3 regions of the Clostridium lapidicellarium genome follow, and region 1 is predicted to be linked to each of the others. Evidence: predicted binding sites of a transcription regulator. Region 1 holds the regulator's gene; each other region holds the start of a gene.
What was found. Region 1 encodes HrcA, which represses chaperone genes, less so after heat shock. Its sites were predicted from a motif close to TGTTAGCACTCNNNNNNNNNGAGTGCTAACA; they were not measured.
Positions count from the first base shown of each region.

Region 2: a site for HrcA is predicted at 1,766-1,796, ahead of htpG (molecular chaperone HtpG). Genes of this name have one in related genera too.
Region 3: a site for HrcA is predicted at 1,556-1,586, ahead of groES (co-chaperone GroES). Genes of this name have one in related genera too.

Region 1 is NZ_JBGFFE010000004.1:73,957-84,781, reverse strand. Features, by position in the region: gene lepA (translation elongation factor 4) at 1-542, shown strand, start outside; gene hemW (radical SAM family heme chaperone HemW) at 557-1,690, shown strand; gene hrcA (heat-inducible transcriptional repressor HrcA) at 1,881-2,924, shown strand; gene grpE (nucleotide exchange factor GrpE) at 3,031-3,765, shown strand; gene dnaK (molecular chaperone DnaK) at 3,812-5,722, shown strand; gene dnaJ (molecular chaperone DnaJ) at 5,875-7,047, shown strand; gene prmA (50S ribosomal protein L11 methyltransferase) at 7,121-8,068, shown strand; gene AB8S09_RS04780 (16S rRNA (uracil(1498)-N(3))-methyltransferase) at 8,068-8,826, shown strand; gene mtaB (tRNA (N(6)-L-threonylcarbamoyladenosine(37)-C(2))-methylthiotransferase MtaB) at 8,883-10,214, shown strand; gene AB8S09_RS04770 (histidine triad nucleotide-binding protein) at 10,276-10,620, shown strand; gene rpsU (30S ribosomal protein S21) at 10,752-10,825, shown strand, end outside.
Region 2 is NZ_JBGFFE010000025.1:30-10,854, forward strand. Features, by position in the region: gene AB8S09_RS13370 (alpha/beta-type small acid-soluble spore protein) at 148-327, shown strand; gene AB8S09_RS13375 (S8/S53 family peptidase) at 487-1,713, shown strand; gene htpG (molecular chaperone HtpG) at 1,887-3,767, shown strand; gene AB8S09_RS13385 (exonuclease SbcCD subunit D) at 3,906-5,126, shown strand; gene AB8S09_RS13390 (SbcC/MukB-like Walker B domain-containing protein) at 5,113-8,607, shown strand; gene AB8S09_RS13395 (cation diffusion facilitator family transporter) at 8,692-9,564, shown strand; gene lepB (signal peptidase I) at 9,653-10,186, shown strand; gene AB8S09_RS13405 (S-ribosylhomocysteine lyase) at 10,274-10,753, shown strand.
Region 3 is NZ_JBGFFE010000016.1:25,654-36,478, forward strand. Features, by position in the region: gene groL (chaperonin GroEL) at 1-1,148, opposite strand, end outside; gene groES (co-chaperone GroES) at 1,214-1,498, opposite strand; gene AB8S09_RS10910 (TVP38/TMEM64 family protein) at 1,819-2,535, opposite strand; gene AB8S09_RS10915 (4Fe-4S dicluster domain-containing protein) at 2,735-4,225, opposite strand; gene AB8S09_RS10920 (hypothetical protein) at 4,465-4,725, opposite strand; gene AB8S09_RS10925 (DNA-3-methyladenine glycosylase family protein) at 4,747-5,655, opposite strand; gene AB8S09_RS10930 (bifunctional dihydroorotate dehydrogenase B NAD binding subunit/NADPH-dependent glutamate synthase) at 5,724-8,000, opposite strand; gene AB8S09_RS10935 (3-hydroxybutyryl-CoA dehydrogenase) at 8,276-9,124, opposite strand; gene AB8S09_RS10940 (electron transfer flavoprotein subunit alpha/FixB family protein) at 9,153-10,154, opposite strand; gene AB8S09_RS10945 (electron transfer flavoprotein subunit beta/FixA family protein) at 10,171-10,825, opposite strand, start outside.

The sequences.
Region 1 (10,825 bases):
TCATGGAACTTGCCCAGGGAAGAAGGGGCACTTTTAAGGATATGCAGTATATAGAAACTACCAGGGTATCTTTGAATTATGACATCCCGTTAAATGAAATAATATACAATTTTTTTGATGTATTAAAATCAAGGACAAGAGGGTATGCATCTCTTGACTATGAATTGAAAGGTTATAAAACTGCCGATTTGGTGAAACTGGACATACTTTTAAATGGAGAACCCGTAGATGCACTTTCCATGATTGTCCCGGAGGAAAGAGCTTACGAGAGAGGCAGGAAAATAGCTCAAAAGTTGAAAAACATAATACCTAGGCAGCTTTTTGAAGTACCGATACAGGCGGCTGTGGGCGGGAAAATTATAGCTAGAGAGACTGTGAAGGCCATGAGAAAAGATGTACTTGCAAAGTGCTATGGAGGAGATATATCCAGAAAGAAGAAACTTCTCGAAAAGCAAAAAGAAGGTAAAAAGAGGATGAGGCAGGTAGGATCTGTGGAAATCCCACAGGAAGCTTTTATGGCGATACTGAAAACAGATGATTGAGCGGTGAGGAAGATTTGAATAAGAAAAAAACTGTATCTTTGTATATCAATATACCTTTTTGCAAAAAAAAGTGTCTCTATTGTGATTTCCCCTCTTACAGCGGTAAAGAAGAATTCATGTTGGATTATTCTAAAGCACTGGCCAGGGATATAGCTCTTGTAGGGGAGAGAACTGTAAAAACTATCTTTATAGGTGGAGGGACACCCACATATCTGCCTCTAGAAGCTTGGGAAAATATACATGGAGCTTTGAAGAAACTGAATTTGGGAAGCAATATTGAATTTTCAGTGGAGGGAAATCCAGGAACTTTTACAGAAAAAAAATTGAGACTTTTAAAAGTCATGGGAGTCAATAGGTTGAGTATAGGACTTCAAGCCTGGCAGGATTCACTCCTAAAAAAAATTGGCAGAATTCATACTGTGAACGACTTTTTAAAGGGGTATGAGATGGCAAGAAACCTTGAATTTTCAAATATAAATGTTGATCTTATGTTTGGACTTCCAGGTCAGACTTTTGAAAATTGGAAGGAATCCCTTGAAAATGTGGCTGCCCTTAACCCGGAACATATATCATGCTATAGCCTTATAGTTGAAGCACACACTCCTTTTTATAATATGTATAAAAGCCGTGAATTGAAACTTCCAAAAGAGGAGGAAGAAAGGCGGATGTACTATTTTACATTGGAGTTTCTTTATAAAAATGGTTATAATCAGTATGAAATATCTAATTTTGCAAGGAATAAAAAAGAGTGCAGACATAATCTGGTGTATTGGGACTTGAAACCTTATATAGGGTGCGGCTCCGGTGCACATTCCTATATAGACGGCCGCAGATACAGAAGGACATCAGATATAGAGAAGTATATTTCGGAAGGTTCTGAGGGAAAATTTGCGGAGCTGGATAAGCATAAAAACTCCATTTGTGATGATATGGAAGAATTTATGTTCATGGGACTTAGAAAGATAAATGGAATTTCAATAGAGGATTTTAATGATAGGTTCAACAGTAACATTTATTCAATATACGGCAGTGTGATAGATAAATATGTCAAAAATGGATTATTGGTGGTCGATGGAGATAGAATATATTTAAATAGGAGAGGAATAGAAGTATCTAACAGTGTAATGTGTGAATTTATATTGACATGATATTATTTGTATAAGATAATTTGAGCAATCTTGAGAAAACATTATGAAATTCACTTTAAACAGAATAAACTATAGTATTTGTTAAAATAATATAGTTTGTATGGTATTGACAAAAAAAATTATGAGTGATATTTTTTAATCATAGTGGTTAGCACTCAACAGTAATGAGTGCTAATAAAGAGGTGATATTATGGAAATGGATGAGAGAAAGATAAAAATACTTCAGGCAATTGTTAATGACTATATAGATACTGCCGAGCCTGTGGGATCCAGAACCATAGCTAAAAAATATAACTTGGGGGTAAGTTCTGCTACCATAAGAAATGAAATGTCGGATTTGGAGGAAATGGGTTATTTGGAACAGCTTCACAGCTCTTCAGGGAGAATACCTTCCAATAAGGGTTACAGGTTGTATGTAGATAAATTGATGCATATACCCAGATTGAGTCCTGAAGAAATGTATATAATAAAAAGCCAGATTATAACAGATGCGTTATTTGAAGTTGACAAAATAATAAAGCAAGCTATTTATCTTTTGTCTGAGCTTACAAGACTTACTTCAGTGGGGAGGGCGCCTTCTGCAAGAAAAGGCCGTATAAAGCATTTGCAATTGATAGATATAGAATCTAACAGTAACATTTTATTGGTGCTTATAATTGACAGCGGAATTATAAAAAACAACCTTATAAAAATTAAAAGGGCCATTTCTGATAATAACTTTGTTAAATTGAATAATGCGTTGAATTTTAGACTGAAAAATTTATGTGTTGATGACATAAATATAGAGGTTATAAATAAATTAAAGAATGATTTAAAGGGATACGAGGATATAGTGGATGAAATAGTCTGTGTTTTATACGATAAATTGAATGATGTAGATAATTCAGAGATATATATGCAGGGTGCTACAAATATATTTAACTACCCGGAGTATAAAGACATAGATAAGGCCAAAGAATTTTTATCCATGCTGGGTAATAAAAACAAGGTAAGCAGTTTATTAAACAGTGCCTCAAGCATTTCAGTAAAAATAGGAAATGAAAATTATATAGAGGGTGCGGAGGACTGCAGCGTAATATCTGCAGTATATAGCTTAAATGATGAACCTGTAGGTGAAATTGGTGTAATAGGACCTACGAGGATACCCTATTCTAAGGTTATATCTGTACTTGAAAGTGTAGTAAAAGAAATGAACATCATTTTAAATCATACCTATTTTGATGAAAACAGGTAATGTTATGCTAAAATGGATTGTGTAATTTAAAAAATTTGATTTATGGAAAGAATAATAAAATGTTAGTTGGATTGGAGGAAATGTCTAAATGTTGAAAGATGAGGATATGAATGCTCAGAATGGCGAAAATAAAAATGCCGGCGAAAAACCCGATGAGGATATTGAAAGTGAAAAATGTTGTTCAACAGACAAAAAGGTAGATTTAGATGAAAAATCACAAGAATCCGATAGTAAGAATGTAGATGAGAAAGAAAAAAAAGATGAAGAAGAGAAGTCGGAATGTAAATCAGAAACTAAGGAGTCAAAATCTCAGGAAAAGGAAACAGAAGAAAAGAAATTAGATGAAATACAGGAAAAAAGAAAGAAATTGCAGAAAGAACTGAAAAAGGAAAATTTTAGATTAAAGGATGAAAACAGCAAGATTATGAATAAATTCAATGCTATTCAGGATAGACTTTCGAGGACAACGGCCGAATATGACAATTTTAGGAAGAGAACTTCAAAGGAAAAAGAGGGAATTTATTCTGATGCATGCAAAGATATATTGAAGGAAATACTCCCCGTATTGGATAATTTGGAAAGAGCAGTAAAAGTAGAGGGAAATGCTGAGGATTTAAAAAAAGGCGTGGAGATGACTATGAGGCAGTTCAATGCTGCATTGAAAAAACTAGATGTAGAGGAAATACCTACGGAAGGGGAGTTTGACCCTAATATCCACAATGCAGTTATGCATGTGGAGGATGATAAATGTGATAAGAATTCCATAGTAGAGGTGTTTCAAAAGGGATACAAAAGAGGAGATAAAATAATAAGATATAGCATGGTGAAAGTAGCAAATTAAGCTTAAATGAATAATCAACTGAGTTAAATTTAGGAGGTAAGTTAACATGTCAAAAATAATAGGTATTGATTTAGGAACAACAAATTCTTGTGTTGCAGTTATGGAAGGTGGAGATCCAGTAGTTATAGCAAATTCTGAAGGTTCAAGGACCACTCCTTCAGTAGTTTCCTTCCAGAAAAATGGTGAAAGACTGGTGGGTCAAGTAGCTAAAAGACAGGCAATAACAAATCCAGATAAAACTATAATGTCCATAAAGAGACAAATGGGGACGGATCATAAAGTAGAAATAGATGGAAAACAATACACACCTCAGGAAATATCGGCTATGATACTTCAAAAGATAAAATCTGATGCTGAGGCCTATTTAGGAGAGAAAGTAACCGAGGCAGTTATAACTGTACCTGCGTATTTCAATGATAGCCAAAGACAGGCTACTAAGGATGCAGGAAAGATTGCAGGACTCAACGTAAGAAGAATAATAAATGAACCTACGGCAGCTTCTCTTGCTTATGGCTTGGATAAGATGAATACAAATCAGAAGATATTGGTATATGATTTAGGCGGAGGCACTTTTGATGTATCTGTTCTGGAACTGGGAGATGGGGTATTTGAAGTTAAGGCTACAAATGGAGATACCCACCTTGGCGGAGATGATTTTGATCAGAAGGTAATGGATTATATAGCGGATACTTTTAAAGCTGAAAATGGAATAGATTTGAGAAAAGACAAAATGGCACTTCAGAGATTGAAAGAGGCGGCTGAAAAAGCAAAAATTGAATTGTCATCTTCCATGCAGACAAATATAAATCTGCCTTTCATCACTGCGGATGCCAACGGCCCCAAGCACATAGACATGAATTTGACTAGGGCAAAATTCAATGAACTTACAGAGGATCTGGTAAACAAGACCAAGGAACCCATGAAAAAAGCCTTAAACGATGCTGGAATTACAATAAATGATATAAACAAGGTCATACTTGTAGGAGGTTCTACTAGGACACCTGCTGTTCAGGAAACAGTTAAGAACTTCACCGGAAAGGAACCTTCCAAGGGAGTTAATCCAGATGAGTGTGTGGCAGTAGGAGCAGCTATTCAGGCAGGAGTACTTACCGGAGATGTGAAAGATGTACTGCTTCTAGATGTAACACCACTTACTCTTGGGATTGAAACTTTGGGAGGAGTTGCAACTCCACTTATCAAGAGAAATACTACTATACCGACCAAAAAGAGCCAGATATTCTCCACTGCAGCCGACAACCAGACTTCTGTCGAGATCCACGTAGTTCAAGGTGAAAGACAGATGGCAGCAGATGATAAGACTCTTGGAAGATTTACTCTTTCGGGCATAGCACCTGCGCCGAGAGGAATTCCGCAGATTGAAGTTGCCTTTGATATAGATGCAAATGGTATAGTTAATGTTTCAGCTAAAGATAAGGCAACCGGCAAGGAAGCTAATATAACAATTACGGCTTCTACTAATTTGAGCGATAATGAGATAGATAAAGCAGTAAAAGAAGCTAAGAAATATGAGGAACAGGATAAGAAGAGGAAGGAATCCATAGAGGTTAAGAACAATGCGGATCAGCTCGTATATCAGGCAGAAAAGACTTTGAAGGATCTTGGAAGCAAGGTATCAGGAGAAGACAAGAAAAATGTGGAGGATAAGGTCGAAGCTGTCAAAAAAGTGAAAGACGGCGATGATTTGGATACTATAAAGAAGGCTACAGAAGATTTGACCCAGGCACTTTATAAGGTTACATCCAAAGTATACGGACAAAATGCTCAAGCAGGTCAGAACCCTGGAGCAGGTCCAAATCCAGGTGCAGGCCCAAATCCGGGAGCAGGCCCAAATCCTGGAGCAGGTCCAAATCCGGGTACAGGCAATAAAGACGGGTCTGAAAATAAAAATGATGACAATGTAGTTGATGCTGACTACAAAGTAGATGATGATAAATAAGTAATATTTTGCCTTCACGATTGTGTAATAAACGTGTATAATAGTAATAGTTAAGGGATGAGTTTTTGCTCTTCCCTTAATTTAAGTAGAAAATTAGATTTTTACTGTATAATACTTTAATACTTTCATTTTAGGTGGTGAAAAATAAGAATATGGCCAAAAAAGATTATTATGAAATACTCGGCCTTAGCAAGGGTGCCAGTGATGATGAAATAAAGAGAGCATTTAGAAAATTAGCATTAAAATACCACCCTGATAGAAACCAAGGAAATAAGGAAGCCGAAGAGAAGTTTAAGGAAATAAATGAAGCCTATCAGGTACTGTCAGATCCACAGAAAAAAGCTCAGTATGATCAGTTTGGCACAGCTGATTTTAGCGGCGGTGGCTCTGGATTTGAAGGAGGATTTGGTGGATTTGATTTTTCCAATATGGGTGATTTTGGAGATATATTTGATTCTTTTTTTGGAGGAGGATTTGGTGATGGATTTTCCTCGTCGTCAAGAAGAAAGAGAAGGAAAAATGCACCGGAAAAGGGTGCAGATCTCGAATACACGTTGAATTTAACTTTTAATGAAGCAGTTTTTGGTACTGAAAAGGAAATATCTGTAATAAAGAATGAAAAATGTCCTTCCTGCAGTGGAACGGGACTTAAAAAAGGAGCTCATCCACGTACCTGTGATAAATGTGGTGGAACAGGGAAGATAAAGATTCAGAGAAATACTCCTCTTGGAAGTTTTGTGAGCATGAGAACCTGTGACAAATGCGGAGGTACAGGTACTATTATAAGAGACAAAGATGTTTGCCCAGAATGCAAGGGCAGAGGTACTGTCAGAAAACGCAGAAATATAAAGGTGAAAATTCCAGCAGGTGTGGATGACGGCAATGTGATTCCTATAAGAGGACAGGGTGAACAGGGAAAAAATGGAGGAAGTACAGGAGATCTCTATATAAATATTAGAGTGGCAGCTCACCCTAAATTTAAAAGAGATGGATTCGATATTTACATTGACACTCACGTAAGCTTTGGAAAGGCAGCCCTGGGAACAAACATTAAAGTGTCCACTATAGATGGAGACGTGAAGTACGAATTGCCGGGAGGAACGCAGTCTGGAACCGTATTTAGATTGAGGGGAAAGGGTATCCCCAAGATCAATGGAAGGGGAAGAGGAGATCAATACGTAAAAGTGATTGTAGACGTGCCTAGGAATTTAAATGAGAAGCAGAAAGAAGCCATAGTAATGTTGATGGAGGCAAGTGGAGAAATTCCTGCAGGTGGAACTGGGAGAAAGTCATTTATAGATAAATTTAAACGTGGATTTAAATAATTGTGGATGCTGACAGCTTTTTGTTAAGGGCTGTCAGTAAATTTATTCGAGTGTTTAGTTCAGGAGGGAATCTATGCAAAAAGAATGGATGGAAGTGTCAATTACTACCAGCAGCGAAGCTGTGGAAGCAGTTTCTGGAATATTGTATAATACGGGAATTAAGGGGGTGTCCATAGAGGATCCTAAAGATATTGAAATTGAAAAAAAACGTCCCCAGGATTGGGATTATTTTGATGAAGATGTGTTAAAGGTAAAAGATGGTGCTGTGGTAAAAGGATATTATAAAGATGATGAAAACTTTGAAAAATATTTGAAATACATAGAAGATAAAGTGAATAATCTAGGGAATTATGGAATAGACAAGGGGAAAGGTACAGTTACTGTAAATAAAGTTAAAGAAGAGGATTGGGAAAATAATTGGAAACAATATTATAAACCTTACAGGGCCGGGAGTAGGGTTGTAATAAAGCCCATATGGGAAAAATATAATCCTAAAAGGGATGATATAGTGGTCCAGCTTGATCCGGGCATGGCTTTTGGTACTGGAACTCATGAAACGACCAGAATGTGTATAAAATCCCTGGAAAAATACATAAGACCTGATACACGGGTGTTTGACATAGGTACCGGGTCGGGAATACTGGCTATAACTGCGGCAAAACTTGGAGCTAAATATGTTACTGCTGTGGATGTGGACAGGACGGCTGTAGAATCCGCCCTGAAAAATATTAAATATAATGCTGTAGAAAATATAGATGTATTTCAGGGAAATCTTATGGAAGCAGTTTGTGGAAAGGCAGATGTAATAGTTGCCAATATAATTGCAGATGCTATAATATCTTTAACTGAAGATGCAGAAAAATTTTTAGTTCCTGGAGGAATATTCATATCTTCAGGTATAATAAACGATAGAAGTCAGGATGTAGTTGAAAAATTAAAGGGCAGTGGATTTAAAATAGAGGAAATAAATGTCGATGGAGAATGGGTATGCATAGCGGCAAAAAAGGATGATATGAAATAATGAATAAATTTTTTGTACCTGAACAGGATATACACTGTGGAAGGGCTTTTATTAGAGGTGATGATGCAAGACATATAAGCAGGGTCCTCAGGCTTCAGTGTGGAAGTGAGATAAATATAAATAACTGCAGTGGTAGAGAATTTCTGGGTAAAATAGAAAAAACGGAAAAAAATGTGGTCGTTGTAAAGATATTAAAAGAGCTGGAACTTTACAATGAAAGTCCTGTCAATATGTATTTGTTTCAAGGACTTCCAAAATCAAGCAAGATGGATTTGATTGTTCAAAAAGCTACGGAAATAGGCGCATGTGAAATAACTCCCGTTATCACCAAAAGAGTTGTAGTAAAGGGAAATTTTTCCCAATATAAAAAGGTTGGCAGGTGGAACAAGATTGCCGGAGAAGCCTGTAAACAGTGTAAGAGAAGCAGAATACCGCTAGTAAATAATCCCGTTAATTTTGAAAGACTGCTGCAGTCTTTAACTTCCATGGATTTAATTTTTGTTCCCTATGAAAATGAAAAAAATCTTGGAATAAAAAATGTGATTGCTTCTATAAAGAATAAAGATGCCGTAAAGGAAGTGGCGGTGGTAGTTGGCCCTGAAGGCGGGTTTGAGGAGGAAGAAATTGAGCTCCTTAGGAATATGAAATCCTACATAGTTACCCTTGGCCCGAGAATATTTAGAACAGAAACTGCAGGGTTTGTTTCTCTGACACTTCTTATGTATGAATTGGGGGATTTAGGAGGTATTGTCAAGTGAATTCAGTTGACAGCAAAAAGGTTGATTTGTCCCTGGACAATGAGAAATTTTTTCACATTTATGGTCATAATAAAACAGTGGGTCTGTTCACCCTTGGATGCAGGGTAAATCAATATGAAACGGAAGCCATGGCGGAAAAATTTATATCTGAGGGATATAGCGTAGTGAATTTTGAAGATCATGCAGATGTGTATGTAATAAATACATGTACTGTGACAAATATGGGAGACAAAAAATCCAGACAGATGATACATAGAGCTAGGCGAAAAAATAAAAGAGCCATAATAGCCGTAGTGGGATGCTATTCTCAAATTTCTCCCGGTAAAGTATCCAAGATAGAAGGGGTGGATGTGGTTCTGGGCACTAGAAATAAGGGAGATATAATTTATTTTATAAAAAAGGCATGTTTAGAACAGAATAAAATAATAGAAGTCGGTGATGTTCTTAAAAATAGAGTTTTTGAGGATCTCAGCATAGATAAATATCAACATAGGACCAGGGCTTTTGTTAAAATACAGGACGGATGCAACAGATTTTGCTCTTATTGTCTTATTCCATTTGCCAGAGGGGCGGTATGCAGCAAACCTCCTTCCAAAATTTTAGAGGAAGTGGAAAAACTTGCCCATAACAATTTTCGTGAGATCACCCTTTCCGGAATACATATTGCCTCTTATGGAACAGATTTGAAAAGCGGCTGGGATCTTATGAAAATACTTGAGGAAGTAGACGGGGTGAGCGGCATTGAAAGAGTCAGGATTGGCTCTATAGATCCCAAATTTTTTACAGATGACGTCATAGACAGAATAAAAAAATTGAAAAAACTGTGCCCTCACTTTCATCTATCCCTGCAAAGCGGATGTGATGAAACTTTAAGGCGGATGAATAGGCACTATACTGCCCTGGAGTATGAGAGAATAGTCAATGAATTGAGAAACAAGATAGAAGATGTATCCATAACCACGGATGTCATAGTTGGGTTTCCCGGAGAAACGGAAGATGAGTTCAACAAGACCTATGATTTCCTAAAAAAAATGAAACTATCTAAGATTCATGTTTTTAAATACAGCCCCAGAAAAGGCACCAGGGCTGCAGATATGAAAGGACAGATAGATGGGAAGGTGAAGGAAGAGAGAAGCGGTGAAATTATAAAATTGGATAGGAAACTGGAAAAAAAATTTATGGGCAGCTTTTTGGGAAGAAACATGGATGTATTTTATGAAAGTAAATTTCATGGTGATAATAATTGCTATGAAGGTTATACTCCCAATTACATGAAAGTCGTATCAATGGGGAAATCCGGCGAAAATCCGGTGGGGAAAATTTTGCGCACTGAACTTGAAAGTGTGGAAAGTGGTTATATTCGAGGGAAAATAAAAAGTTTTATTTGAATTTAGGAAGGATATTTTATATTGATTATTGAATAATTATCGTTAAAAGGGGGTGACAACTATGGAAGAATGCGTTTTTTGCAAAATAGTAAAAGGTGAAATACCATCTGAAAAAGTATATGAAGATGATACGGTATTGGGTTTCAAGGATATAAATCCAGCTGCACCGGTACATGTACTTATAATACCTAAAAAGCATATAGAGAGTATAAATGATCTTACTGAAGAAGATTCCAATATTATTGCTCATATATATTTGGTTGCAAAGAAGATTGCAAATGAATTTGGTTTGAAGGAAAAAGGATACAGGATTGTGACTAACTGCGGTGAAAAAGCAGGACAGACAGTACCTCATATTCATTTTCATTTACTGGGCGGCAGGACATTTAAATGGCCACCGGGCTAAATTGAAGGTCTTAATTGAAATTGTTGACAGTGTCCAAGAATTTATTGTATAATTGCTATGTGCTATTTGACCTATGTTAACTGTATTTAATTTTTAAAATTAGATTGAGCTAGCGGAGGGAGGGAGATAATATGTCAGAAATAAAAGTTGGAGAAAATGAAACTATCGAAAGTGCATTGAGAAGATTTAAGAGAAAATGCGCTAG
Region 2 (10,825 bases), on a different contig from region 1:
TAATTTTACACTAAGAATAAATTGAAAATATAGTTCATGTTGGCTTTAGCAGAAGAAATTTTATTTTAAAAATAAGTTGAACTGAGTCAAATCCTATTATATATTTCACTGAAGTGTACAAACTATTGTAGAGGAGATGATAATTTTATGTCTAGAAGAAATAGAATATTGGTCCCCGAAGCTAGAGTTGGTATGGAAAGATTAAAAATGGAAGCAGCCAGGGAATTGGCTGCAAACAACAAAAAAACCAATTCAATAAATAATTTTTCCGTAGGCGGCCAGATGGTTAAGAAAATGGTTGAAAAGTATGAAAAAAAATTGAAGTAATGTAAGGACCTCATCCTAAAAGGATGGGGCCTTATTTTAAATGTCAAAGTTTAAACGTGAAATCTTAATTAAATCTTAATTGGTTTTATAAATTTTTCTTTAGAAATAAATATTAGAATTTATATATAATAAAATTAAAAAAATGGGGAGACATTCTGCATGAAGAGAAAGTATAAAATTCTAATTATGGTGTTTATAATGTTTATTATTAGCATGATACCTTTAAGTATGCTGGCAAGACCCAATACTGCATTAAATAAAGATACTGTTGGAATTGCAGTAAAAGTGACACCGGCAAATTGGAAGGTCAGAAAAGTAAATAATCTGTCACAGTTAAGTTCAAATTTTAAAAACAACAAAGAAATAGATTTACGTTCAAAGGATTTATCGGGAGCTGATATTGATGGAAAGAAAAAAGAACTTCTAAATTCAAGTTTTGATAGTAGGACAAAATGGCCTCAAAATATAGTATCAATTTCTCTACCCGAGAAAATTATGTCATTAGGGAAAAATCCAGGACTTGGGATAAGAACTCTTCATAACTTGGGAATAAATGGGAAAAATATTGGCATTGCAATAATAGATCAGCGCCTTCTTGTAAATCATGCTGAATATAAAGATAATGTCAAATCTTACGAAGAGCTTCATTGTGGGCGTGAAACTTCAATGCATGGAGCTGCAGTAGCCTCAATAGCTGTTGGCAAAAAAACAGGTATTGCTCCAAAATCTGATTTATATTATATAGGACAGGATCCTATGGATATAGCCCAGAAATCAAAAATAAATTTTAATTATACTGCGCGTGCCATAAATAGAATAATAAAACTCAATAAAAATTTACCTCAGGGTAAAAAGATAAGAGTTATTTCCATTTCAATAGGATGGAACCCGACAGATGTTGGTTATAGTGAAGTGATAAAAGCGGTGGACAGAGCTAAAAAAGAAAATATATTTGTAGTTTCATCATCACTTAAAAATACTTATGGATTTAAATTTAATGGACTTGGAAGAAACCCTTTGTCTGATCCTGATGTTTCTTCGTCTTATAATCCAGGCTTATTCTGGCAAAAAGAGTATTATGGAGGAAAATATGATTTGAATAATACACTGCTTGTTCCAATGGACTCAAGATGTACGGCAAGTCCTACAGGATGTAAGGATTATGTTTTCTACAGGGAAGGTGGTTGGAGTTGGTCAATTCCTTACATAGCAGGTGTTTATGCTCTTGCCTGTGAAATTAAGCCAAGCATAACTCCCGATGAATTTTGGGAAACAGCATTGAGAACTGGAAGTGCTATTGAATTTGGTAAAAACATCAAATCATGTAGTTCGGCTAGAATAATTAATCCGGTAAAATTGATTCAAAGTTTAAAAAACAATTCATGACAAATAAATTTGCAAAAACGTATTGACAAAGAGTGAATTATTGCTAAAATAAAATTAGCACTCAAGTAATATAAGTGCTAACAAAAGTTATATTTTGGGCAATGATAATTGCGGCAGGGGTTTGTTTCCTGTCTTTTGGATATATTTATATATAAGTGAAAGGAAATGATAATATGGCTGTAAAGGAATTTAAGGCAGAATCAAAAAAGCTGCTTAACTTAATGGTTAATTCAATTTATACAAATAAAGAAATATTTTTAAGAGAACTTATATCAAATGCCAGTGATGCTATCGACAAAAGCTACTATAGGTCACTTGTAGATGAAAATGTAAATTTCAACAAAGATGATTTCTTTATCAGAATAACTCCAGATAAGGATAAAAGGACATTTACAATTACTGATACAGGTATAGGAATGACAGAGGAGGAACTTGAAAACAATCTTGGTACTATTGCGGAAAGCGGTTCTCTTGCGTTTAAAAATAAAGACGACATTAAGGACAAAGACAAGGTGGATCTTATAGGTCAATTTGGAGTTGGTTTTTATTCTGCCTTTATGGTGTCTGACAAGGTTGCTGTGAAAAGCCGTTCTGTCAATTCGGATAAAGCTTATAAATGGGAGTCAAAAGGAGCCGAAGGATATACCGTTGAGCCCTGTGAAAAGGAAACTGTAGGTACTGAAATCATACTTAAGATCAAAGAAAATACTAAAGATGAGAACTATGATCAATTTTTGGATCAGTATAAAATAAAATCGCTGGTTAAGAAATATTCTGATTTTATAAAGTATCCAATTAAAATGATGGTTAAAAAGAGCAGACCCAAAAAAGACAATGACAAGGAGAAAGAAGAGTATTTTGAAGATGAAACTTTAAATAGCATGGTACCTATCTGGAGAAAGAACAAAAATGAGCTGAAACCGGAGGATTACAATCAGTTTTATATAGATAAGCATTTTGGCTATGACAAACCTCTGTGGGTGATACATTCAAGTGTAGAAGGAGTAGTAAGTTATACCACGCTTCTCTTCATTCCATCTAAAACCCCTTTTGATTTTTATACTAAAGAATTTCAAAAAGGGCTGGAGCTTTATTCAAACGGTGTCCTGATAATGGAAAAGTGTTCTGATCTGTTGCCGGATTATTTTAGTTTTGTTCAAGGTCTGGTTGACTCGGCAGATCTTTCTCTCAACATTTCGAGGGAACTTTTGCAGCACGACAGGCAGCTTAAATTTATCGCAAGAAGGATAAGAGATAAAATAAAGAGCGAACTTCTTCAAATGCTTAAAAAAGATCGTGAAAAATATGTTGAATTCTATAAGAATTTTGGCAGACAGCTTAAATATGGAGTTTATGCTGATTTTGGAGCCAATAAGGAAATACTTCAGGATCTTCTGATGTTCTATTCCTCCAAGGAGAAAAAACTTGTGACTCTTGATGAATATGTTTCACGTATGAAAGAGGATCAGAAATATATATACTATGCAATTGGCGATGATGTGGAAAAGATTGAAAAATTACCTCAAACTGAACTGGTTAAGGATAAGAATTTTGAAATACTGTATTTTACTGATGATGTGGATGAATTTGCCATTAAGATGCTTGTAAAGTATAAGGATAAGGAGTTTAAATCCGTTTCCAGCAAGGATCTGGGATTTGATTCGGACGACAAGGAAAGCAAGAAGGAAACTGAGGAAAACAAAGAATTGTTTGATTTTATGAAAAATGTACTCAAGGGTAAGGTAAAGGAAGTTAAGGCTTCGAATAGATTGAAAACTCATCCTGTCTGTCTTTCAAACGAGGGAGAAATATCAATTGAAATGGAAAAGATATTTAACAAAATGCCCAATAACCAAAATATAAAAGCAGATAAGATATTGGAAATAAACACCGGTCATCCTATGTTTAAGGCTATTAAGAAGGCATTTGCAGAAGACAAGGACAGATTAAAGGTTTATTCAAATCTATTGTATGATCAGGCACTTTTAATTGAGGGACTTCCAGTGGAAGATCCGGTACAATTTGCAAATGATGTATGCAGCTTGATTAAGTGATTATCATTTTGCTTTTTCCAAGAAGAATTGCTGTAAAGGGACATGGTTTATAATTCCGTGTCCTTTTTTATATATTAAGTTAATGTCTGTATTTTATGCTATAATTGTGAATAAAAGTACCATTTTAAGGAGGAAATCATGAGAATTTTGCACACTTCTGACTGGCATCTCGGCAAAAATTTAGAGGGACGCAGCCGCATGGATGAACAGGAGGCTTTTCTTAAAGATTTTGTAAAAATAGTAAATGACAATAATGTGGATTTGATAATCATTGCGGGTGATATTTATGACAGCTATAATCCGCCGGCCAGGGCTGAAAAAATGTTCTATGACACTTTGAAGAAATTGTCTTCGAATGGGGAAAGGCTGACTTTGGTTATATCAGGCAATCATGACAATCCGGACAGACTTGTGGCTGCGGGGCCGCTTGCCAGGGATCACGGTATCATAATGGTAGGTACTCCCAAATCGGTTGTGCCCTGCGGCAGCTATGGCAGGCATAAGGTTATCAATTCCGGCGAAGGATTTATTGAAATTGAAATAAATGGAGAAAGGGCCGTGATTATTACAGTTCCCTACCCAAGCGAGAAAAGACTTGATGAAGTTTTATACGGTGATATGGAGGGTGAAAAGGACAGAGTTAAATCCTACAATAATAAAATAAAAATACTTTTTGACAATTTAAGTAAAAATTACAGGGAGGATACTATAAATATAGCAGTTTCCCATCTTTTTGTAATGGGTAGCAGCCAGGCAGGATCAGAAAAAAATATTCAGCTTGGTGGGAGCTTTGTTGTAGATGGAAACTGTCTTCCTGTAAAAGCCCAGTATATTGCCCTAGGCCATATTCATAAACCCCAAGTGGTGCCTGGAACTGGAGGAAGAGTCAGATATTCGGGCTCACCAATCCAGTATAATAGGAAAGAGATAAATTTCAAGAAAAAATGTTTTATCGTGGACGTAAAGGCTGGAAAGGACTGCAGTATCAGGGAAGTTGAATTCAATGTATATAAGCCTATAGAAATTTGGAAGTGTACCGGTATAGAAGAGGCTGTTGAAAAGTGTAAGAAAAACAGCAGTAGAAATTGCTGGGTTTATATGGAAATAGATACTGACAGATACATAAGGGAAGATGAAATAAAATCCATGAAGACTGCCAAAAAAGATATACTGGAAATCGTTCCTAAAATAAGGGACAAAAATTGCAGCAGTGAAAAAGTGAACAGTTTTTTGGATAAATCCTTTGAAGAGATATTCAGGGAATTTTACATAAGAGAGAGGAAAGTTGAACCGGAGCCGGAATTAGTGGATTTGCTTCTGTCCATTGTTGGAGAGGAGGGAGATAATGAAACCAATTGAACTTAAAATAAAAGGGCTCAACAGTTTTATGGATACACAGACGATTGATTTTAGAAAGTTGACTTCAAGAGGCATATTTGGAATATTCGGGCCTACTGGAAGCGGAAAATCAACTGTGCTGGACGGAATTACTCTGGCTCTTTACGGAGAAATTGCAAGAAAAAGTTCCAATTTTATAAATGTAAATTGTACAAGTTTGATGGTAAGTTATGAATTTCAGATATCGGATAAAAAAGTGAAGATATACAGGGTGGAAAGAGAATTTAGACGAGAGAGCAAAACTGGGAAGGTAAGGAGTAAATCCGCCAGGATATTGGATGTTACGTGCGGCATGGAAAACATACTGGAGGAAGGGGCTAAAAAGGTAACTGAAAAATGCGAGGAAATACTTGGACTTAAATTGGAAGACTTTACTAGAACCGTGGTACTTCCCCAGGGTAAATTCAGTGAATTTTTGAAACTTGAGGGAAAGGACAGGAGAGATATGCTCGAAAGGCTGTTTGGGCTTCAAAAATATGGGGACGACTTATCTTTTAAGCTGGGTTCGAAAATTAGAAGGGAAAGGGAAAAAGAGAATCTTCTTCAAGGTCAGCTTGCAGGCTATGAAGGAGTTGATGAAAAATTTTTCAAGGAGAAGAAAGACAGCCTTGAAAAAGCTGAGAGGCAGTATGAGTTATGTAAAAATGAATACGACAGTATAACACAGAAATTTAACAGGGCAGAAGAGCTTTGGAAATTTCAAAGAGAGTTGCATGAAAAAATAGATGAGCAAAAGTCTTTTATGAAAGAGGGAGGCCGTATAAATGAATATGAAGAAAAGGTGGCAATGGCCGAATCTGCATTAAAAGTCAAACCTTACGTGGACAGTTATGAAGATACCGTTAGACAGGTAAAAATTTTGAAAGAAGAGCTTTCAAGTTTAAATGGTGGAATGGCTAATATAACACAGCACAGAGATGAGGTTTGTGCTGAATTGAACAGGCTTGAAAAAAAAAGACATGATGAGCTGCCTAAATTAAAGTTAAAACAGCAGAAAATTTTAGATGCCATTGACGAAAGTGTGCTTCTTAAAAAACTTCAGCAGCAGGAGGAAAACTTAAAAAGTGATATTGTCTGCTTGAAAAAAGAGCTTGTGAAGAAGAACGATGAAAAAGCAAAAAATAAAAGATATGCCCAAAAATTATCAGATGATATAGACTCCAAAGAAAAGCTGATAAATTCTCTTAAGATGTCCGAAGAATACAAGAAAAAAATAGATGATGGAATTATTCTGCTGAATGATTATAAAAATTTGTCGAATCAAAAAGAGGATTTGATTGGAAATATAGATAGCGGCAGTGTGGCTATTGAAAATGAATTGAAAAAAGAGAAAAGCATGCTTAAAGATGTAAATGAGAAACAAAAAATTATAGACAGGATTGAAAGTAAGTTGAATGAACTTATAAAAAATTGTCCGGGGGATAAAAATACACTTCTGAATTTTCAAAAAAAAGCAGCGGATATAAAAAGCAAATGGGATAATTACCTTGATTATAAAGATACTGCGGAAAAAAATAAAAAAATCATACGAGATTTGACGGAAAAGTTAAGAGAGAAATCCAGTATGGAGTCCACTTTGAAATCTGAAGCCTATAAATTGGAAGAAAAGTTAAAAAGCTTTGAAAGGCGTAATATGGTGAGTGTTTTGAGAAATACGCTGTCAGAGGGTGATTTGTGTCCTGTGTGCGGTTCTGTATATCGTGGAGGGAGTGTTTTAAATGAAGTTGACATGGAACCTGTGAATGAATTGAAAAAGAATTTGGAGGAAAAACAAAACAAGATTAAAATTTTATCCGAGGAGATAATAAAAATAAAGACGAATATTGATTCAGAAAAGGGAATTTTGGAGGAAAACGGTAAAAAACTCTGCAAACTTGGAGAAAATTTTAAATTGACTCCTGCAGATGTCATGCAGAATAAATTTGCTCAACTTAAAGATAAGATCTATGAATTTGATATAAACAAATCTGAACTTGATAAAAAGTTAAAAATTTTGGAAGAAGAAGAGAATTTTTTGAATATAGAATACAATAAAATTGTTTCAGCACGGAAACAAAATGAAATACAACTGGATAAATTCAGACGGAGTTTAAGAGAAGAAGAAAAAGAATTTAAGATAAAGGAAAAAGAACTGTGTGCACTGAAAACTGAATTGTCTGTTAAAGATTTCATAGGCAAAAAAAATGAAATAATTGAAAGAGAAAGGGAAAAAGCCGACCTGGAAATTGAGGTAGAAAAACTCAGGGATGATTTTGCTAAAATTCAATCCCAGAGAGAAATACTTAGCAGTGAAATTGCAGATGTAAAGGAAAAATTGAGTAGAAAGCAGACTGAATTTCAGGAAAAAAATAAAAATATAGTTGAGAGGGAAAGAAGTATAAAAAATAAAGCAGGAGAGGAAACAGAGCTTGAATATCTCAGTAAGCAGATATCGGCATATGTAAAGAAAGTGGAGATGATGTATGCTGAGATCAAAAAAGACAGTGAAGAAATGCACATAAGATACGACAGATATAAAAACAGGATAATAGCCTGCCAGAGTAATTTGGTGAGCTTCAGCGAGAGAAAATCTGATGAAGATAGAGAACTTGAAAAAGTTTTAAAGGAACAGAGTTTTGAGAATACTAGCCAGGTTAAGGAAAATTTAATAGGGAAATCTGAAATAGACAGGCTTAATGAAAAGATAGGGCAATATAGGAATTCACTTGTTAAATTGAAAGGTACCATAGAAAACTTACGCGGGAAAATAGGGGAAGGGACTTTGACAGAAAAGCAGTGGATTGAAATACAGGATATCAAAGACAAGAAAAATTTTCAGCTGAGAAATTCGTATGAGAGTAAAATTAAATTGCAGGAAGAAGTCAATTCCTTGAATATGAAACTTTCCCAATTGAAGGATATTTTAAAAAAGAAGGAAAAAGTTGAACACAAATTGGCGCTTTTGGATGATCTTGAAAAATTGTTCAAAGGTAAAAAGTTTGTTGAATTTGTTGCAGGCAATCAGCTTAAATATATATCTCTGGAAGCAGACAGAAAATTGAGGGAAATTACCTGCGGAGCTTATGGCCTGGAGGTTGATGAAAACAGCAGATTTTTTATAAGAGATTATAAAAATGGGGGCAAAAAGAGAGATGCATCCACTTTATCGGGAGGTGAAACTTTTGTAACTTCACTGTCGCTGGCACTTGCATTATCTTCACAAATACAACTGAAAGGCAGGGCACCTTTGGAATTGTTCTTCCTAGATGAAGGCTTTGGTACACTGGATGAAAATTTGCTTGAAATAGTTATTGATTCACTGGAGAAAATTCACAATGATAGATTGTCTATAGGTATAATAAGCCATCTTGATTCTATAAAGGAAAGAATGCCTGCAAAGCTTATAGTTACTCCGGCCGAGTCTGGCATGGGCGGAAGTAAAATCAGGATAGAACTGGATTGATTTTAAGACTTAGGGATACGAAATGATGAGCTGGAAAAAATACAATTATAGATTATAATTAAAGATATAATTAGGAGAAAATAAATGGAAGAGGATTATAAGGATATCAAGGTTGCCGAAAAAAGAACTAAAGTGAATATTGCAGTATATGTATTTTTATCCCTGTTTAAACTTTTTGTAGGATATATTTTTCATTCCAGGGCTCTCTTTGCAGATGGTATCAATAATTCTACTGACATAATAGCTTCACTTGCCATTGTTATAGGGCTTAAAATATCGAGAAAACCTGCCGATGAAGATCATGCCTACGGCCATCTGAGAGCACAAACCGTATCTACATTGGTTGCCTCTCTGATAATGATAGCTGTTGGAGTCGAGGTCTTTTACAATTCCGTATATTCGGCTGTATTTTTCAAGACCAAGGCCCCGGATATGATTTCTGCAGTGGTTTCCATTTTATGTACCATATTGGTATATGCAGTATACAGGTATAATAAAAAGGAGGCAGTTAGAATTAAGAGTCTTGCTCTGATGGCTGCGGCAAAGGACAATCTTTCGGATGCGTGGGTCAGCTTGGGTGCTGCCTGTGGAATTATAGCCTCGCAGTTTGGATTGACATGGATAGATCCGCTGGCGGCAGTAATAGTGGGCATATTGATAATAAAGACGGGCGTAGGAATTTTTAAGGAATCCGCCAGCAGCCTGACAGATGGTTTCGACAGCAAACAGCTGGACAGCATAATTGCAAGTATAAATCAGATTGAAGGTGTAAAAAGTGTTGAGGATATAAAAGCCAGAGTGCATGGAAATAATATTTTACTTGACATTGTAATAGACGTCAGCGCTGGACTTACTGTACTTGAAAGTCACAGAATAACCGAAAAGATAGAGAGTATGTTGAAGGCGAAATTTGAAATAAAATATGCAATTATACATGTGGAGCCGTATTTGAAATAGAAGATATGTAAATATTGAAGTTTGAGATTAAAATATGAAATGTGGTAAATTTTTGTTATAATGAGAGTAGTTGAAGGGGCGTGATATTGTGAAAGATAAGGGATTTTTTAAGAAGTTTGGAGAATATGCTCTTTACATTATTTTGGCTATTGGACTGGCATTTGTATGCAAAAGTTATGTCTTTGCTCGGGCTGATGTAATAGGACCTTCCATGCAGCCGACTTTTAACGATAAGGATATTATATTTATGGAAAAGATAAGTACTGAAACTGGACATATAAATAGAGGCGAAGTGGTTGTTTTCAACTCTCATGATGAAAATGGAGACAACTATATAAAAAGAGTTATAGGAATAGCCGGAGATAGAATTGGGATAAAGTCCGGAAAGGTTTATTTAAATGGAAAAGTTCTCACTGAAAATTATCTTCCGGAAGAAGTTGTAACTGAAGGCAATTCAGCTGCCGCGGAGTATATTGTGCCCAAAGGTTATGTTTTTGTGCTTGGAGATAATAGGGAAAATAGTACTGACAGCAGAATAATAGGGCCTGTAAATTTGAAGGATGTTAAGGGACATGTGATTTTAAGAGTGTATCCTTTTAAGAATATGAACTATTTTAAATAATTACAAATGGAATTTGTTAAATTGATATTTGTGTCTTGCACTTTAAATTTTATAATATATAATTAAATTCAAGGAGGCAATATTATAATGGATAAGATTTCAAGCTTTACTGTTAATCATTTAAAATTGATACCTGGTGTTTATGTTTCTAGAAAGGATAGATTTGGAGATGTGGTTTTGACTACATTTGATATAAGAATGACGAGCCCCAATGACGAACCTGTTATGAACACTGCTGAGGTTCATACTATTGAACACCTGGGGGCAACTTTCTTGAGAAACCACAGTGTTTATGGAAAGAAAACCGTATATTTCGGACCTATGGGCTGTAGAACAGGATTTTATCTGATCCTACATGGAGATTACAAGTCAAGGGATATTGTGGACCTATTGGTGGAAATGTATAAGTTTATATTAAATTTTGAAGGAGATATACCAGGTGCTGCGCCAAAAGATTGCGGGAATTATTTGGATATGAATCTTCCCATGGCTAAGTATTGGGCAAATAGATTTCTCAAGGAAGTTCTGACGAATATTTCAGATAAAAGGCTTAACTATCCAAAGTAATCGTGTAGAAAATTTATATTAAATTTTACTTGATTAATTGGAATTTATGTAGTATCATCAAAATATAAATTA
Region 3 (10,825 bases), on a different contig from region 1:
GTTGCCGCTCCAACATTTATTACAGCTACACCACCTGCAAGTTTTGCAAGTCTTTCCTGTAATTTTTCCTTGTCAAAATCAGAAGTAGTTTCATCTATCTGTACTCTAATCTGAGATACTCTGTCCTTAATAGCCTGTTTATCTCCTCTTCCGTTTACAATAGTGGTATTATCTTTATCTATTTTCACAGATTCAGCTCTTCCTAAATCGTCTAAATCAACGTTTTTCAAGTCTCTTCCAAGTTCTTCAGAAATCACGTGACCGCCCGTAAGTATTGCTATGTCCTGAAGCATTTCCTTTCTTCTGTCCCCAAATCCAGGTGCCTTTACAGCAACACAAGTAAATGTACCTTTCAGTTTATTTACAACCAATGTTGCAAGAGCTTCGCCCTCTACATCATCGGCAATTATAAGTAATTTTCTTCCCTGTTGAACTATCTTTTCAAGCAGTGGAAGTATTTCCTGAATATTCGATATCTTTTTATCAGTTATCAATATATAGGGATCATCTAATGAAGCTTCCATTTTTTCCGTATCCGTAACCATATATGCACTTAAATAGCCTCTGTCAAATTGCATTCCTTCAACTACACTCAGGTCAGTTCCCATAGTCTTAGATTCTTCAACAGTTATAACGCCCTCATGACCAACCTTTTCCATGGCATCAGCTATCAATTCACCTATTTTTTCATCAGAAGCCGATATAGATGCAATTCTTGCTATGTCTTCTTTACCCTTCACAGCTTTTGAAATCTTTTTTATTTCCTCTACAGCTTTATCTACAGCCATATTTATGCCCTGTCTTATAAGCATTGGATTTGCTCCGGCTGCAACATTTTTCAATCCTTCTCTTATTATAGCCTGGGCCAATAAAGTTGCTGTAGTAGTTCCATCACCTGCTACATCATTTGTCTTTGTAGCCACTTCCTTTACAAGCTGTGCTCCCATATTCTCGTAAGGATCTTCCAGTTCTATTTCCTTTGCTATAGTAACACCATCATTAGTAATAAGTGGTGAGCCAAATTTTTTATCAAGTACTACATTTCTTCCCTTGGGTCCAAGGGTAATTTTTACCGTGTCTGCTAATTTATTGACGCCGTCCTGCATTTTTGCCCTTGCGTCTTCACCGAATAAAATACTTTTTGCCATAAAAAAACCTCCCTACAACATACATTTTTATAATAAAAACTTTTTTGTTCTTGAATTTAATATTTTTACTCGATTACAGCCAATATGTCATCCTGTTTTAAGATAGTATAATCCTTATTGTCTATTTTTACTTCATTTCCGGCATATTTGGAAAATAATACTCTTTGCCCTACCTTAACCTCCATATTAACTTGTTTTCCATCAACCATTCCGCCAGGTCCTACTGCTACGATTTCAGCTTCTTGTGGTTTTTCCTTGGCAGTACCCGGTAAAACAATACCACTTTTAGTAGTTTCCTCCACTTCTATTTTTTTAATTACAACTCTGTCTCCAAGTGGTCTAATTTTCATCTAAACCCCTCCTTAAAATACTTTAGATTTATTTAAATTTAATTTTTAACTTTTTCTTGTTAGCACTCATTAATTATGAGTGCTAATACAATTATTATAATAATGAATACTATTTATATTATCAAATTTAAATTCAGTATATATTATACTAAATTTCCCAAAAAATGTTCAATATCCTTTAATTAAATAGATATTTCAGCTTATTTCTATCGATTTCACTAATATCCTATTATAAAAAGTAACGTGCAAAAGATACACTACTATTGTTTTCCAAATACATATATCTATATACAAAAAAAGTAATAAATAATATTTTAAACTTACTTATTACTTCCAGATTGAGAACCGCCTCTTACCATTTTGGATATTATCTTCTCCCCTTTGAGTACACCTACAACAAACAAAGAAATCATGAGAAGCGCTATGACTATAAGTTCTATCTTGTTCCCCGAATATATTTTTGATCCAAAATATGTGGAAATAACTATTCCAGGCAGTCTCCCCAATGTAGAATACATTATGAAATTTTTAAGGTTTATATCCGATATCCCACATATATAGGCCAGCACATCCTTCGGTATGCCCGGAATCAAATACAACAAAAACACTACAGAATTTATGCTTCCCAAACGCAATATTTTATCGAAAAATTTCAAATGCCTCTTGGATATCATTTTATTTACCAAAGGCTTGCCGTAAATTTGCGATATTCCATAACAAATTATACTCCCAACGGTTATACCTATAATGGACAGTATGCTTCCAAACACAGTGCCATATATATATCCACCTGACATCTGAACGATCTCCCCTGGTATAAAAAAAGCTATTACCTGTAAAATCTGAATGAGCAAAAATACCGAGACACCGTATTTCCCGTAAGAGGTTATTATATATCTTATTTTGTCAGGATCTCTAAATATATAAATATATCTGTGATAATATTCATAGGCTGCAACGAGCAGTACAAGTCCTATTACACTTAAGGCTATATAAGGTTTATATTCTATTAATTTTTTTTTAATTTTTTCTTTCAATGAAATCACCTTAAAATATACTTAACTTTAATATTAATTATATCCACTTAATTTTGCCATATACTTTTATTTTGGAACAAACATATCCGCTTATAAAGATTTTATCATAATAATAGCTGCAGATACATTAATTTTCGATTAAATTTTAAAATGCAAAGAGCCCCGACAATCCATGACAAATTATCGGGGTGTTTCATAATTATCTGCTCAAATTTACTTTTTTAAATTTTTCCAGATTTTCATTGGAAAGTACGGATTTTTTACTGGACTTTCTGCTGAATTTAATCAATTGGGGTCTGGATTTCATCAAGCTGACCATTGTACCAGGGCCTCCAATACAGCCTCCCTGACACATCATTCCCTCTATAAAATTTCCATGGAGTCTTTTTAATCTGGCAATAACCATGGCCTTTTTTATTTCGTCTCTTCCACTTGCCTTCACAGGTTTAAAATCAATTTTGTCCTTTTTATCACCTATGCAATTTTCTACAGCAGCTGTAAGGCCTCCCTGCTGGGCAAAGCCCCTTCCATAAAGAGAGGCATCATCCACAGGTATGTCATCACAACTTTCAGGTTTCACGCCAAATGCACCCATAAGTGCAAATATTTCCTCAAATGTCAGTACATAATCCACTGCACCTCTTACAGAATCCCTGTTAATTTCACTTTTTTTAGCGGTACAGGGTCCTACAAAAACTACCACTGCATTTTTATCCTCTTCTTTTATCATCCTGGCAACAGCAACCATAGGTGAAACGGTACTGGATATTTTAGAAACCTCACTTGGAAATTTAGTTTCAATATAACTTACAAATCCCGGGCAGCAGGAACTTGTCATGTATTTGTCCCCGGAATTCATTCTATTTACAAATTCATCGGATTCATTTACAGTAACTGCATCTGCGCCACAGGCAACTTCAACCATATTCTTAAAGCCAATTTTTTTAAATGCACTCTTAAGCTGCCCAACTGTGACTTTCGGTCCAAATTGCCCAGTTATAGCAGGAGCTGCCACAGCATATATGTCTTTTTTTTCACATAAGGCACCTGTAACTTCTGCAATATAACTTCTATCAGCTACAGCTCCAAATGGACATGCAGCCATGCAGGCACCGCAGTTGATGCATTTCTCCTTGTCTATCTGTGCTTTTTTACTATCCGGATTTATCTCCAGAGCCCCAGTAGGACAAGACTTTTTACAAGGTCTCATCACTTCCGCTATGGCATTATAGGGACATACTTTTTTACACATACCACATTCCTTACAGACATCATGATCTATGTGTGATCTCCCGTTAACTCTAGTTATGGCATTAGCAGGACACACTTCCATACATTTATGTTGTATGCATCCTCTGCAGGCTTCCGTTACACTGTATTTGTATATAGGACATCTATCGCAGGCAGCCGAAAGAACATACATCATATGATCCCTGTCATCAATTTTTTTTAAATCCAAAGTTATATTATCAGTAGGTATGAACCCAGATGCCAGTAAAGCTCTTTCATATAAAACCGCTCTTTCTTTGTACACACAGCACCTATATTCTGCCTTGTCCTTACCCTTAATTATCTTATAGGGTATTTTTATCAGCTCTTCCTTGTTCAATTTATTCTTCATGACCAGAGAAGCAACTTCCCTTAGAACCAAAAATTTCAATCTTTTTAATGGAGTCTCAAAATTCACCATTTTATCCATCCCCCATGACATCTAATAATATATCTTCCCTTGTTTAAATTATAACAGATTATAATTTTAATTGTAACAACTTTTATAAAATCAGAAAATATTTTTTGATTCCTTATTTAACAGTAATCTACAACCAATCAATTTTTAATCTAATCAGTATCAATTTGATCGTGAAAGTGGTACAGGGATTCTACAGTTGACAATGGACAATTGACAATGAATGATGGACAACATTTTCACTACTTTCCCAATGACACAATAAATCTGCCCAGACACATGACCATAAAAGCTATTATACAAACTGCAGCATACATTTTGGATTTATCTTTAAATGCGCTCATGCCGTTAAAAAGTACAAAAGGTGCCGCAAAGAAAAGTAAAAACAGCCCCCAATTGGGTATAAGTGCTATAGAACAAGTTACATAATAAGCTGCAGCAATTAACATTTTAGATTTTTCCCCTGTCCTAAATCCAGGTATGTACTTTAATATATTCTTCAATTTTTCTTCTCCCCTAACTTTCTATATCTTCACATTGTTTTCTCTTGCGTAGTAGAAGAGGTACTGCTGTGCAAACCCTGACAGCTGGCCAAACTTATTTATCCCAAAATCTCTTATTTTTTTCAAGGATACATCCGGTGCCAGATAAAAGTGCTCCATAGCCCTTTTAACCCAGACATCTACAGGAAATGCAGAATACTTCTGCATGGAAAAAAGCATGATGCAGTCAGCTACTTTTGGTCCTATACCCATAAACTTCTGCAGTCCTTTATGACATATTTCATCTTTCTGCATTTTAATCCAGTTTATATCATAGGATTTGTCATAATTTTGTCGATTCTCAATTCCCCTGTAATAAATTTTCCTTACAGTATCCATTATATATTTGTTCCTAAATCCGGTACCGCAGGATGCAAGTTCTTCCATAGTGGCATCCTTCAATTTTTCTATCTTTGGAAAAGCATAATAGGTTTCTCCTCTGTATTTTATAGGTTCACCCCATCTCTGGCTGATCTTTTTCAACGCCCTTTTTATCATAGGTATTCTGTTGTTTGCAGATATTATAAAAGAAACAATGAGTTCAAAAGGATCCTGTTTCAAGAGCCTTATTCCACTTCCAAATTCCACTGCCTTTTTTAAAATCGGGTCTTTCTTGAGAATCTTTTTTATTTCATCATAGTCCCTGTACAGATCAAAATAATCTGCCCATATCTCTTTAAAATCCTGGGGAGATGTATTGTACAGCAATACATCATTATCTCTTTTTTCCACCTCAATAACTCTCCTGAAAGCCACACCTATATAATTGCCATTTTCCTTCCTATCCCATCTGAAACATTGTCCGCAATCAAATATATGGGGCAGCTCAAAATTCCGCACATTTTTTATTACAATTCCACCTTCAAAACTTTCTATATAGTTAAAATCCATATATGTACTCCTTATTTTCATAATTTAAAAGGCTGTACCAGAACAACTCCAGTACAGTCTTTTCCCTATCATTTCTTTAGATATTCATCTATAGCCTTTGCCGCTCTTTTACCTGCCCCCATGGCAAGTATTACCGTGGCAGCTCCAGTAACTGCATCTCCTCCAGCGTATATTCCCTCTCTCGTAGTCAGTCCGGTATCATCCTGTACCACCAGGCATCTGCGCTTGTTAATTTCAAGTCCCTTCGTTGTAGAAGCTATAAGTGGATTCGGTGAAGTTCCAAGTGCCATAATAACTGTATCTACAGCCAGATCAAATTCCGAGCCCTCTATTTTAATAGGTCTTCTCCTGCCAGATTCATCCGGCTCGCCTAATTTCATCTTTACACATTTCATTCCCTTGACCCAACCTTTTTCATCTCCCAATATCTCTACAGGATTAGTCAAAAGATTGAATTTTATCCCCTCTTCCTCGGCATGATGAACTTCTTCAGCCCTTGCCGGAAGTTCCGCACGGGATCTTCTATACACTATACATACCTCTGCACCAAGTCTAAGTGCCGTCCTAGCAGAGTCCATTGCCACATTTCCTCCGCCTACTACGGCAACTTTTTTGCCAACTTTTATAGGCGTGTCGTAGTCCTTCTTAAACGCCTTCATGAGGTTATTTCTTGTTAAAAATTCATTGGCTGAAAATACTCCGTTTAAATTTTCCCCAGGTATTCCCATAAACCTTGGAAGACCTGCACCAGAACCTATGAATACTGCCTCAAAACCTTCCTTATCCAGGAGCTCATCTATGGTAATAGTTCTGCCTACTATCATATCAGTTTCTATCTTAACTCCTAATTTCTTCACATTTTCAACTTCATGCTGCACTACTTTCTCCTTCGGAAGCCTGAATTCAGGAATTCCATATACTAAAACTCCACCTGCCTTATGTAAAGCTTCAAATATGGTAACATCATACCCAAGTTTTGCCAAGTCTCCGGCACATGTGAGCCCTGAAGGTCCACTGCCGATTACAGCTACTTTTCTGCCGTTCTTGGGTGAAGTTTCAGACAAATCAATGTTATTTTCACGGGACCAATCCGCCACAAATCTCTCCAGCTTGCCTATGGCAACAGCATCCCCCTTTTTCCCAAGAACACATTTTCCTTCACACTGGTTTTCCTGAGGACACACCCTTCCGCAAACTGCAGGAAGTGCACTGGATTCAGCTATTATTCTGGCAGCTTTTTCAAAGTCTCTGTTTTTAACCTGTTCTATAAATTTGGGTATTCTTATAGAAACAGGGCATTGAGTCACACACATGGGTTTTTTACAATTCAGACATCTGGATGCTTCTTTCACAGCCTCATCTTCGGTATACCCAAGACACACCTCATCAAAATTAGTGGCCCTTACTTTAGGATCCTGTTCACTTATTGGGACTCTCCTCATCCTATTAAATTTTTCCTCTGCCCTACATTCACGGCCTTTTCTGTCAAAGGTATCCCCTTCTTCTTTTTTCAATATCTTTTTTCCCTCTTCAGTCTTGTACATGGCCTGTCTTCTCATAGCCTCGTCAAAATTTACAAGATGACCGTCAAACTCAGGTCCGTCCACACAGGCAAATTTAACTTTTCCACCTATGGTAACCCTGCAGGCTCCACACATTCCAGTACCATCTACCATTATCGGGTTCAAACTCACTATTGTCTTGATGCCGTATTTTTTAGTAAGCTGTGCTATGAATTTCATCATTATCATCGGCCCTATGGCAACTACATAATTATAGTCCTTATTAGTTTTCTTATCAATAAGTTCCTTCAAAAGGTCCGTAACAAAACCCTTATATCCATAACTGCCGTCATCAGTAGCTATATAAAGGTTATCACAAATGGGCTTTAATTCATCTTCAAAAAGAAGATAATTTTTAGATTTACATCCAACTATGACATCAGCCTTTATCCCATGGCTGTAAAGCCATTTTACCTGAGGGTAAACCGGTGCAGTGCCAACTCCTCCTGCTACAAATATTATATTTTTCCCCTTGAGTTCTTCCAAACTCATATTCATAAGATCGGAATGCTGTCCCAGTGGGCCAACAAAATCTTCAAAATAATCTCCTGTTTTATATTCAGCCATTCTCTTGGTTGAATCTCCTGATGTCTGAAATACTATTGTAACCGTGCCCGCTTTTGAATCATAATCACAGACAGTTAAAGGTATCCTCTCCCCTTTTTCATCCATTTTAACAATGACAAATTGACCAGGTAAGCAAGATGATGCAACTCTCGGTGCATCTATATCCATTAAAAAAATTTTGGGTGCCAGTTCTTTTTTTCGTACTATTTTATACATGATATCACGCCAATAAATGTTTTATTCCCTTTTCATAGTGCATATGGTCATTCACTCCAAGGGTGTAAATTCGGATAAAAATTACCCTATGCATAATTTTGACGATTTCAACTCCCCTCTATTTATACTTGACCCATAGTAATCCTTTATAATTATATCACATAATTACAAAAAGTGCATAATTTATTAATTAGCAAAAGGATCATCAAACCATATTTACAATTTGTTATAAAATGGTTTAATGATCCTTTAAAATTTTGATTTAATTCGAACAATTATTTTTTATAGTCATAGAATCCTTTTCCGGTCTTTCTTCCAAGCCACCCGGCTCTTACATATTTCCTGAGCAGCGGATGAGCCCTGTATTTGGAATCACCAGTCTCTGTATAAAGTACATCCATTACGGCAAGACATACATCAAGTCCTATAAGATCTCCCAATTCCAAAGGTCCCATCGGATGATTTGCACCTAACTTCATGGCCTTATCTATGTCTTCCTTCGAAGCTACACTTTCAGCCAGTATACCTACGCCTTCATTTATCATAGGTATTAATATCCTATTTACAATAAAGCCCGGAGCTTCAGCTACCTCTACAGGGTCTTTGCCTATGCTTATGGCAACTTTTTTAACCTCATCAAAAGTATCCTGTGACGTAGCCATTCCCTTTGTTATTTCAATCAATTTCATAACAGGTGCAGGGTTAAAGAAGTGCATACCTATAACCTTGTCAGGCCTGTTTGTAGCGGATGCTATTTCAGTTATAGATAATGAAGAAGTATTGGAAGCCAAAATGGTACTAGGCTTACATATTTTATCCAGTTCAGAAAAAATCTGCTTCTTTATTTCCATGTTCTCTACTGCCGCTTCTACTACTAGATCGCAATCAGCTGCCAGTTTAAGGTCAACTGTTCCTTTTATTCTAGAAAGTATGCCGTCAGCATCTGCCTGTGTCATCTTTCCCTTGGCCACTCTTTTTCCCAGGGTCTTTTTTATTCCTGAAATTCCTCTTTCAACAAATTCATCTTTTATATCTCTTACTATAACTTCCACACCTTTTGATGCAAAAGCCTGAGTTATGCCGGAACCCATTGTCCCTGCACCAAGAACACATACTTTTTTCATCTATATCCCTCCCCTAAATTTACCTGATCTATTTCATAGCTTTAATCTGGGATACCATTTCAGGTACAATCTTTCTGTAATCCCCAACTAAAGCAAGATCTGCTACTTTCATTATTGCAGCGCTTTCATCCTTATTTATAGCTACAATAAAATCACTATCCTGCATTCCTGCCAGATGCTGTATAGCTCCGGATATTCCACAAGCTATATACATTTTAGGCCTTACGGTCTTCCCCGTCTGTCCTACTTGATATGCCTTGTCTATCCATCCATTATCAACAGTTGCACGGGAACCTGCTATAGTTCCTCCCAGGAGATCCGCCAGTTCTTTCAGGACTTTGAAACCTTCCTGGCTGCCAAGTCCTCTTCCTCCAGACACTATGACATCTGCTTCCCCTATATCCATTACATTTTTTGCAACTTTTATCACCTGGTCTATCTTAATCTTAACATCAGAAGAGCTTACATCTGCCTTGAATTTATCTATGTCTGCAGTCCTGCTGTCATCTTTTCCAAGTTTTTCAAAAACTCCCGGCCTCACAGTTGACATCTGGGGCCTGTGATCGGCACACTCTATAGTTGCCATAAGATTTCCACCAAATGCCGGCCTCGTCATAAGCAAATTTTTTGACTCCATGTCAACATCAAGTCCCGTACAATCTGCCGTAAGTCCTGTTCTGAGTCTGGCCGCTATCCTCGGTCCCAGATCTCTTCCTATATATGTTGCACCTATGAGAAATACCTCTGGTTTTCTATCATTTATCAATTCACAGATGACTTTGGCATAAGCATCTGTGGTATAATGCCTCAAAAGCGGGCTGTCCGCATAGATCACCTTGTCAGCTCCATAAGCAACCAGCTCTTTAGCTGCATTGTCCATATCACTTCCAAGCAATACAGCAGTTAATTCAACCCCTAATTTGCCTGCCAGATCCTTGCCTTTTCCAAGCAATTCCAGTGCAACTTTCTGCAGCTCTCCGTCTCTCTGTTCTGCAAATACCCATACACCTTTGTAATCTGCTATGTTCATTATAAATCCCCCCTAATTAAATTAAGTGTTTTTCCTTTAATTTTGAAAGTGCATATGTTACAGCTTCCTTATATGGCTTATTAACTATTTCTCCTTTTCCTCTTGCCTCTTTCGTAGCAGTTCTTCTAACTCTTGTTGGAGAACCTGAAAGTCCAAGAAGGGATTTATCTACATCTATGTCGTCCGCATGCCATACCTTTATATCCTGCTTGAATATCTTAAATATGTTCTTCATATGCATATATCTAGGTTTATTCAGCTCTTTTATAGCTGTAAGAAGCACCGGAGTCTTCACGGTCACAGTCTCATAACCGTCCTCCAGGGCCTTTTTCACTTTTAACGTATTTTTGTCTTTAACTTCAACTTCTTCCACATAAGTCACCTGAGGTATGTGAAGAAATTCAGCTATCTCAGGACCAACCTGGGCGGTATCACCATCTATAGCCTGCCTGCCGGCAAATATAATATCATAGTCCAGCTTCTTCAGAGCACCCGACAGCGCATATCCTGTGGCACAGGTATCCGCACCTGCAAAAGCCCTGTCTGTTATAAGTATTGCATCGTCAGCACCCATTGCCAGGGCTTCCCTCAGTGCAACTTCTGCCTGGGGCGGTCCCATGCTTATTACTGTGACTTTTCCCCCTTCTTTTTCTTTTATAACCAGCGCCTCT